Constrictibacter sp. MBR-5: one gene and its partner. The protein of the gene in region 2 binds, or shares a complex with, the protein of the main gene of each other region. Links are inferred from orthologs where the notes say so. Each region holds a gene or a part of one and is shown on either strand. Other genes may lie near its edges.

What was found. Proteins that work in one complex are often made in the same cells at the same time.
Region 1: the proteins of tsaD (region 2) and tsaE are in contact, whole or in part, in a crystal structure (PDB 6N9A), measured with the Thermotoga maritima proteins. The link is inferred for Constrictibacter sp. MBR-5 from one-to-one orthologs. Residues at the interface, in WP_004082750.1 of Thermotoga maritima: Cys10, Asp11, Arg49, His50, Leu82, Gly84, Gly135, Gly136, Glu154, Thr155, Leu156, Asp157, Asp158, Ser159, Glu162, Asp165, Lys166, Arg169, Leu170, Tyr175, Lys213, Thr214, Leu217, Tyr218, Gln221, Arg222, Asn324; in WP_004082108.1 of Thermotoga maritima: Leu37, Gly38, Lys46, Lys57, Val59, Lys60, Ser61, Thr63, Phe64, Thr65, Leu66, Met67, Val69, Pro71, Tyr82, Arg83, Leu84, Asp86, Asp88, Phe89, Asp93, Ile128, Asp130, Glu131, Arg134.

What each region holds. Positions count from the first base shown.
Region 1 is NZ_JBEPTK010000003.1:97,194-101,122, reverse strand. What follows is about bases 1-2,885. They hold tsaE (tRNA (adenosine(37)-N6)-threonylcarbamoyltransferase complex ATPase subunit type 1 TsaE), read left to right. Parts: upstream 1-1,135; coding sequence 1,136-1,636; downstream 1,637-2,885. Other genes in these bases: ABIE65_RS07450 (nucleotidyltransferase family protein), read left to right, coding at 2,692-2,885; ABIE65_RS07455 (aminoglycoside phosphotransferase family protein), read left to right, coding at 1,633-2,643; ABIE65_RS07465 (NAD(P)/FAD-dependent oxidoreductase), read right to left, coding at 4-1,023. Also shown: more of ABIE65_RS07450, read left to right, coding at 2,886-3,429; double-strand break repair protein AddB, read left to right, coding at 3,426-3,929. UniProt on the Escherichia coli protein: Required for the formation of a threonylcarbamoyl group on adenosine at position 37 (t(6)A37) in tRNAs that read codons beginning with adenine.
Region 2 is NZ_JBEPTK010000001.1:270,086-275,044, forward strand. The notes cover bases 2,089-4,959. They hold tsaD (tRNA (adenosine(37)-N6)-threonylcarbamoyltransferase complex transferase subunit TsaD), read left to right. Parts: upstream 2,089-2,942; coding sequence 2,943-3,977; downstream 3,978-4,959. Other genes in these bases: hemC (hydroxymethylbilane synthase), read right to left, coding at 2,089-2,853; ABIE65_RS01270 (NAD(P)H-dependent glycerol-3-phosphate dehydrogenase), read left to right, coding at 3,977-4,957. In the rest of the region: ABIE65_RS01250 (heme biosynthesis protein HemY), read right to left, coding at 1-12; ABIE65_RS01255 (uroporphyrinogen-III synthase), read right to left, coding at 12-1,895; more of hemC, read right to left, coding at 1,927-2,088.

The sequences.
Region 1 (3,929 bases), on a different replicon or contig from region 2:
CGATCAGCTCCCCGGAACGCCCTTCGTGGTCGAATACTCCCAGTGCAGCTCCTCGTCCGGACGCACCAGGGGATGGATGGCGTGGGCCGCGGTCGCCGCCTCGGCGAAGCCCGTCAGGATCAGCTTCAGCTTGTTGCGATAGGTCGCGATGTCGCCGATCGCGAAGATGCCCGGGGCGTTCGTGGCGCAGGTGCCGTGGTCGACGTGGATGTGGTTGCGGTCCAGGTGCAGGCCCCAGTCGGCGATCGGCCCCAAGTTCATGGCGAGGCCGTAGAAGGGCAGCAGCACGTCCGCCTCCAGCCGGCGCTCCTCGCCCTTCAGCGTCTTGACGATGACGGCGTCGAGCCGGCCGTCGGCGCCGTCGAGGCCTTCCAGCTGGTAGGGGATGACCATCTCTATCTTCCCCGCGGCGGCCAGGGCCTCCATCCGCGCGACGCTCTCGGGTGCGGCGCGGAACTTCGGCCGGCGGTGCACGACCATGATCTTCTCGGCGACGTCTGCCAGCGACAGCACCCAGTCGACGGCGGAATCGCCGCCGCCGGCGATCACCACGCGCTTGCCGCGGAAGTCCTCGCGGCGGGTGACCATGTAGAAGACGCTCTTGCCCTCATACGCCTCGATGCCGGCGAGCGGCGGGCGGTTGGGCCCGAAGGCGCCGACGCCGGCGGCGACAATGACGGCGCGGCAGTCGATGCTGGTGCCGGACGACGTCTCGACCAGCCAGCGGCCGCCGTCCTGCGGCGTCAGCTTCTCGACCTGCTGGCCGAGATGGTAGACCGGATGGAACGGCTCCGCCTGCTCGCGCAGACGGTCGATCAGATCGAGGGCATCGATCTGCGGATATCCGGGTATGTCGTAGATCGGCTTCTCCGGATAGAGTGCCGCGCACTGGCCGCCGGCGACGTCGAGGGAATCCACGACGTGACAGCGCATCTTCAGCATGCCGCACTCGAACACCGCGAACAGGCCGACCGGCCCTGCACCGACGATGACGACGTCCGTGCTGATGGCGGTACTTGACATGGCGACTCCCGGACCGGAAAACCGGCATCGTGACGAGGCGCGTAAGATGGCCGCCGGGCCGATCTCTGGCAACTACCCGGTGGGGCAACCACCCTGCTGGCGGCGAGGATCGATGGAAATCCCTGACGATTCGGTGCGGCGCGACGTGGCCCTGGCGGGACCGGAGGCGACCGCTGCACTGGCGGAGACACTGGCGAAGGCGGCGCGTCCGGGCGACGTGATCGCGCTGCGCGGCGACCTGGGCGCCGGCAAGACCGCCTTCGCGCGGGCTTTCATCCGGGCCCGCGAAGTGATGTCCGGCGGCGCCGGCGCCACCGAGGTGCCGAGTCCGACCTTTACCCTGGTGCAGACCTATCAAATGCCGATCGGCGACGTCTGGCACTTCGACCTGTACCGGCTCGACCGGTCGGCCGACGCCTATGAACTCGGACTGGACGAGGCGATGGCCGAGGGCATCGTCCTGATCGAGTGGCCGGAGCGGCTCGGCAGCTTGCTGCCGGCCGACCGGCTCGACCTCGCGCTGCGCTTCGGCGCGGGCGAGGATGCGCGGGTGGCGGCGATGATCGGCTTCGGCGAACGCGGGCGCCGGCTGGTCGAGGCGGTGCCGGCATGAGCCGCGGATTGCTCATCGACCGCTTCCTCGACGACAGTGGCTGGGGCGGCTGCGGCCGCGACCCGCTGCCGGTCGACTGTTCGTTCCGGCGCTACGAGCGGCTGACCTGCGACGACGGCCGCCACGCGATGCTGATGGACGCGCCGCCGCCGATGGAGGATGTGCGGCCCTTCGTGAAGCTGGCCCGGCACCTGCGCCGCATGGGCGTCAGCGTGCCGGAGGTGATGGCCGCCGATGAGGAGGAGGGCTTCCTCGTCATCGAGGATTTCGGCGACGACACCTACACGCGGCTGCTGGCGCGCGGCGCCGACGAGACGGCGCTCTACGCGGTGGCGGTCGACGTGCTGGCCGCGCTCCAGGTGCGGCCGGCGGCCGTCGATGTGGACGTGCCGCGCTACGACACGGACAAACTTCTCGACGAGGCGGTGCTGTTCACCGACTGGTACCTGCCGTCGGTCACGGGGCATGCGGTCGATCCCATCGCGCGGATCGACTTCGTCGATGCCTGGGCGTCCGCGCTGGCCGCGGTGACGGGCGCGCCTGACGCGCCACCCGACACCCTCGTGCTGCGCGACTTCCATGTGGACAACCTGATGCTGCTGCGCGACCGGACGGGCATCGCGTCGTGCGGCCTGCTCGACTTTCAGGACGCGGTGATCGGTCATCCGGCCTACGATCTGATGTCGCTGCTGGAGGATGCGCGGCGCGACATCGCGCCCGACCTGCAGGCGGCAATGCAGCAGCGCTATTTCGCGGCGCGGCGCGACCTCGACCGCGGCGCCTTCATGACCGCCTACAGGGTGCTCGGCGCGCAGCGCCACACCAAGGTCCTGGGCATCTTCGCTCGCAAGGCGGTGCGCGACCTGATGCCTGCCTATCTCTGCCATATCCCGCGGCTATGGCGTCTGCTGGAGCAGAACCTGTCCGAGCCGGCGCTGGCGCCGGTCGCGGCCTGGCTCGCGAAGCATGTGCCGGCGGAACAGCGCCGCATTCCGGAAATCGGGTAGACTGCCGCCATGGACGAAACACCGAGCCCAGCCCCGCGCGAGGGCACGATGCCGCGTTCCGACCGGGTCCGCACCGGCATGGTCCTGGCGGCCGGCCGCGGAACCCGTCTCGCCGCCATCCCGGACCTGCCGCCGAAGCCGCTGGTCGCGGTCGGCGGCAAGCCGCTGATCGACCACGCGATCGATCTCCTGGCGTCGGCCGGCGTCGAGCGGGTGGTGGTGAACACGCATCACCGCGCGGAACTGATCGAGGCGCATCTGGCCCGGCGGTCGGCGCCGGAGATCGCGATCTCGCGCGAGGCGGACCTGCTGGACACGGGCGGCGGCGTGAAGAACGCCCTGCCGCTGCTGGGCGAGGAGCCGTTCTTCGTCACCAATTCCGATCTCATCTGGGAGGTCGGCGCCGAGCGTGCGCTGGAGCGGATGGCGGCGGTGTGGGATCCGGAGCGCATGGACGCGCTGCTCCTGCTCTATCCGACGGTGCGGACCTTCGGCTATGCCGGCCAGGGCGACTTCCTGTGCGACCCCGCCGGCCGGCTGACGCGGCGGCCGGAATGGGCGGTGGCGCCGTTCCTCTATACCGGCGTCCAGCTGATCCATCCCCGGGTTTTCGAGGGCACGCCCGGCGGCGCCTTCTCGTTCAACCGCATCTGGGACGCGGTGCAGGAGGCCGAACGCCTCTACGGTATCGTGCATGACGGCATCTGGCTCGATGCCGGGACGCCGGCGCGGCTGGAGCGCGCCCGCACCGAGATGGGGGAGGCGGGCCAGGGGAGGCTGTTCTGATCGAAGCCGCGCGAGGCGCCACGGTCTACAACATCCCGCCGGGGCGATCCTTCGTCGACTCCCTGGCGGAAGGGCTCCTGCGGCGCGGCGGCGGCGACCCATTGGCGCTGGCGCGGACGACGGTGCTGCTGCCGAACCGCCGCGCCTGCCGGGCGCTCGCCGGCGCCTTCCTGCGCGCCACCGGCGGCCGGCCGCTGGCCCTTCCGGCGATGCGCCCGCTGGGCGACCTCGACGAGGACGAACTCGAACTGCGTGCCGAGGACGAGCCGCCGGGTATCGGCGCGCTCGACCTGCCGCCGGCGATCGGCTCGCTGCGCCGACGCCTGCTGCTGACGCGCGCCATCATGCGGGTGGAGGAGACGAGTCCCGACCAGGCGGCGCGGTTGGCCGAGGAACTGGCGCGGCTGCTCGACTCGGTGCAGATCGAGCGGCTGTCGTTCGACGGGCTCGCCGGGCTGGTACCCGACCGCTATGCGAGCCACTGGCAGCTGACGCTGCGC
Region 2 (4,959 bases):
CGCCCTCAGCATCAGCCGGCCCCCCTCACGGCCAGTGCGGCTTTCTCGAGCCGTTCGAGACCGTCGGCCACGGCGAGACGCGCCTTGGCGTCGGCCAGCCAGTCGGCAAAGGCCGCAGCGGGCTCACCCTGCAGCGCACCCACTTCGTCCACCGCCTTCGCGAGATTGCCGTTGTCCATCGCCGCCTCGGCGCGCGCCAGGACGGCATCCGGCGTATCGCCCGCGGCGTCCTCGCCGACGCGGCGCACGCGCACAACCGAAGTCGCCCGCTCGATCATCGAATCGAGCCACCCCTCGCCGGTCTGTGGCCTGATCCGGCCACCCACCTCGGAGGCGATCTCCTTGAAGCGCTTCGTCAGCTGCGGCCGCGTCGGAATGCCCGCCGCGGCGCGGTCTGCCCAACCGCTCAGCGCCTCGGCGACGGCCGGCTCGTTCTGGCCGAGTTTGCGCAGGTCGGACACCTGGGTATCGAACGGCGCGCCCTCGGCCAGGGCGTCCCTGACGCCGTTCAGCGCCATCAGCATCGCCGCCGTCCGGTCGCGTGCCGCCTCGCGCGTGGCCTCTTGGGCCGCCTCGGTCGCGGCGGTCACCTGCTTCTCGATGTCCGCGAGCCCCGTGGTCAGCCGATCGCCGAGCTTGCCGGTCGATTGCTCGACCGCGCTGAGCTGGTCCTGCAACGCGCCGCGCGCGTCCTGCACCGCGGTCAGCTTGGCCTGAAGGTCGTCGATCCGTGCCTCGAGGTCCGGCTGGCCCTGGTCGCGCGCCGCGACTTCAGTGATGCGCGATTCCAGCGCGTCGAGCCTGTCGCCCAGTCGCTGCTCGATCCGCGACAGATTCTCCGTCATCCGAGCTTCCGCAGAACCGATCCGCCCCTGCAGATCGGTGATCTCGGCGGTCGGTATGCGGCTGCGCTGGCCCTGCTCCATCGCGACGCGCAACTGCTCCTGCCGGTCCCACAGCATGTAGCCCAGGACGCCCGTGGCGAGCGCCAGGAGGACGAGCAGAGCGGCCACGACGCCGGAGCCGACGCCGCGGCGGCGCTGCGGCTGAGGCGGCGGCGACGCGCGTTGCGCCTGGTCCTTCTGCTCCCAGCGGATCTCCGGCTTGCGCACCGGTTCGGCCGCGGAGGCGGCGGCTTCAGCCGCCGGCTGCGACTGCTCGTCCTGTGGCGGCATCGTCCCTGTCTCCAACCAGCGATCGACCAGCGCGATCATCGCCGGCTGCTCCGGCCGGTCGGCGATCTCGACCCTGCGCCAGCCGACGCCGCGCGCCGCTTCCGCCACCTGCGCACTCAGGCACAGCGCCGTCACCTGGGCGCATCTGTCCGCGACGCCGGCTTCCTGCACCAGCCGCACGAAGGTGCCCGCGGTGCGCGGCGAGAAGAACAGCACGAGATCGAGGCCGCCCGACTTGAGCGCCTCGATCGTCTCGATCGACAGGGCCGGCGCCGGCAGTGCCGAGTAGAGCTCGACCCGGCGCACCTCGTAGCCCGCCTCGCCGAGCTGCCCGGCGAGGTCGCCCGCGATGGTCCGGCCGCCCGCATGGAGCAGTGCGCCGTCGGCAGGCTTCAGCTTCTCCATGACCAGCATGGCGAGCGCCTCGGCATCGCCGCGCGCGCTCTCGACCTTGTCGAAACCGGCGTTCCGCGCCGCGTCCGCCGTCGCGTCGCCCACCGCGAAGATCGGCAGGTCGCGCCGCTCGGTCGACGTCGCGAACTCGCGCGCGCCGAAGGCGCTGGTGAGCAGGACCGCCTGGACGCCGTCCAGGTCGATCGGTCCGTGGTCCGTCGCCCGGATCTCGAGCAGCGGCTCCTGGATCGGCTCGATGTCGCGCTCGCTCAAGGCCCGCGCGATCGCTCCCGCATTCTCACGCGGGCGGGTGATCAGCGCCCGCATCCTGCCCCCTTCCGTTCGCACTCGGCCCTCATCAAAGGAATAGCTCCCGGTCTCCGGCAGCGCGCAGTGCGCGCCCGGCATCTTCGCCCATCGCGGCCGCGTCGGCCACCGTACCGCGTCTCTCGCAGCGCCAGACCCTGCTGCCGTCCGGCCGCGCGAGCAGCGCGCGCAGGACGAGGTCGTCGCCGCTCTGCTCGGCGAGAGCCGCGACCGGTGTCCGGCACGAGCCGTCCAGCGTGCCGAGCAGCGCCCGCTCCGCCGTCACCGCCGTGCGCGTCGGCGCATCGTCGAGCGCATCGAGCCAGCCGATCAGTTCCGCGTCGTCCGAGCGGCATTCGACGGCGATGGCGCCCTGCGCCGCGGCCGGCAGCATGTCTTCCGGCGACAGCACCGCCCGCGCCTGGCTCTCGATGCCGAGCCGCTTCAGGCCGGCGAGCGCCAGGATCGTCGCCGCGACCTCGCCCTGTTCCACCTTGCGCATGCGCGTGCCGACATTGCCGCGCAGCGGCACCACGTTCAGGTCGGGCCGCACGGCCAGAAGCTGCGACTGGCGCCGCAGCGACACCGTGCCGACCGTCGCGCCCTGCGGCAGGTCCGCGATGCTCGCCGCCGTCGCGATCAACGCGTCGCGCGGGTCTTCGCGCGGCAGGATCGCGGCCAGGGTGAAGCGCGGGTCGACGACGGTCTCCATGTCTTTCAGGGAATGCACCGCAAGATCGATCCGACCGTCCGCCAGGGCCGCCTCGATTTCCTTGACGAACAGGCCCTTGTTGCCGATTTCCGAGAGGCGGCGGTCCTGAACGCGGTCGCCCGCGGTCGAGATCGGAACCAGTTGAACGGCGTCCGCGGCCGCGAGTTCCGGATGCGCGCGGATCAGCCGGTCCCGCACCTGCTCGGATTGGGCAAGGGCGAGCGGGCTTCCGCGCGTTCCAATTCTGATCGACCGTTCCCGCCGCATGCGGTTTGTGTAGCCCGTCGGCCGCGGATTGGCAAAGGTGGATTGGCAAAGCCGGAGTTCCCGCCGCCGAGCGGGCGAAAGGGTATGGCGTGATCGTCCTGGGGATCGAAACGAGCTGCGACGAGACGGCGACCGCCATCGTCCGGGACGACCGGACGATCCTGGCGGAGGCCGTCCTGTCGCAGATCGAGGCGCACGCGCCCTATGGCGGCGTCGTGCCGGAGATCGCCGCCCGGGCGCATCTCGACAATCTCGACGGACTGGTCACGCGCGTGCTCGATGAGGCCGGCGTCGGCTTCGCCGACCTCGACGGCGTCGCCGCGACCGCCGGCCCCGGGCTGATCGGCGGCCTGCTCGTCGGGTCGACCATGGGCAAGGCGATCGCCATGGTCCACGACAAGCCCTTCGTCGCGGCCAACCACCTGGAGGGCCATGCGCTCACGGCGCGGCTCACCGACGGCGTCGACTTCCCCTACCTCCTGCTGCTCGTCTCCGGCGGCCACTGCCAGTTCGTCTCGGTCGAGGACGTCGGCCGCTACCGCCGCCTCGGCGCCACCATCGACGACGCGGTCGGCGAGGCCTTCGACAAGACGGCCAAGATGGTCGGCCTGGGCTATCCCGGCGGGCCGCAGGTCGAGGCCGCCGCCCGCGCCGGCGACCCGCGCCGCTTCGATCTGCCGCGGCCGATGCGCGGCCGTCCCGGCTGCGACTTCTCCTTCTCCGGCCTGAAGACCGCCGTGCGCCGCCGGATCGAAGCGCTGCCCGGCGGCCGCCCAGCGCCCCAGGACGTCGCCGACCTCTGCGCCTCGTTCCAGGCGGCGGTGGCCGATTCGTTGACCGACCGCTGCCGCAACGCCCTCGCCATGTTCCGCGAAGCCCACCCGCAGGGCGGCCCGCTGGTCGTCGCCGGCGGGGTCGCCGCCAATGCCTTCCTGCGCGAGCGCCTCGCCGCGGTCGCCGCGCAGAGCGGCACGCCGCTGATCGCCCCGCCGCTGCGGCTCTGCACCGACAACGCCGTGATGATCGCCTGGGCGGGCGTGGAGCGGCTGCGCCTCGGGCTTCACGACGGCCTCGATTTCGCGCCGGTGCCGCGCTGGCCCCTCGATTCGCTGGGAGGCGCCTGATGCGCGTCGGCATCGCCGGGGCCGGCGCCTGGGGCACCGCCCTCGCCCACGCCGCCTGCCGCGCCGGCCACGAGGTCGGCCTCTGGGCGCACCGGCGGGAGACCGCCGAGGCGATCGCCCGCACCGGCGAGAGCCCCTACCTTCCCGGCATCAAATTCCCCGCGGCGGTCGCGGCGACGACCGACATCGCCGAGACCGCGGCCTGCGACCTGCTGCTCCTCGTCACCCCGGCGCAGCATCTGCGCGCCACCTGCGCCGCCTTCGCGCCGCACTGGCGGCCGGGCACGCCCGCCGTGATCTGCGCCAAGGGCATCGAGCAGGGCAGCGGCGAACTGCTCGGGGACATCGTCGCCGCCACCCTGCCCGGCGTCCCCTGGCTCGTCCTCTCCGGCCCGACCTTCGCCCGCGAGGTCGCCGAGGAGCGGCCGAGTGCGGCCACCGTCGCGGCGCACGACGCGACCCTCGCCGCGGACGTCGCCGCCGGCCTCGCCACCCGGCGCTTCCGCCTCTATTCCAGCACCGATCCGGTCGGCGTCCAGATCGGTGGTGCCGTCAAGAACGTCGTCGCCATCGCCGCCGGCGTCGTCGAGGGCCGCAAGCTCGGCGACAATGCACGCGCCGCGCTGATCACCCGCGGCCTCGCCGAGATCGGCCGCCTCGCCGCCGCCCTGGGTGCCGAGCCGCGCACCCTGATGGGCCTGGCCGGGCTCGGCGACCTCACCCTCACCTGCTCGGCGATGCAGTCGCGCAACTTCTCGCTCGGCGCCGCCCTCGGCGCGGGGCGCGGCCTGGACGAGATCCTGGGCGAGCGGACCTCGGTCGCCGAGGGCGTCTGGACCGCCCGCTCGGTCGCGACGCTGGCCCGCAGTCGCGGCGTCGACATGCCGATCTGCTTCGCCGTCGAGGCCGTGCTGCACGGCGGCGCCGACCTGGGCGCCACGATCGAGGCCCTGCTCGCGCGGCCCTACGTCGCCGAATAGAC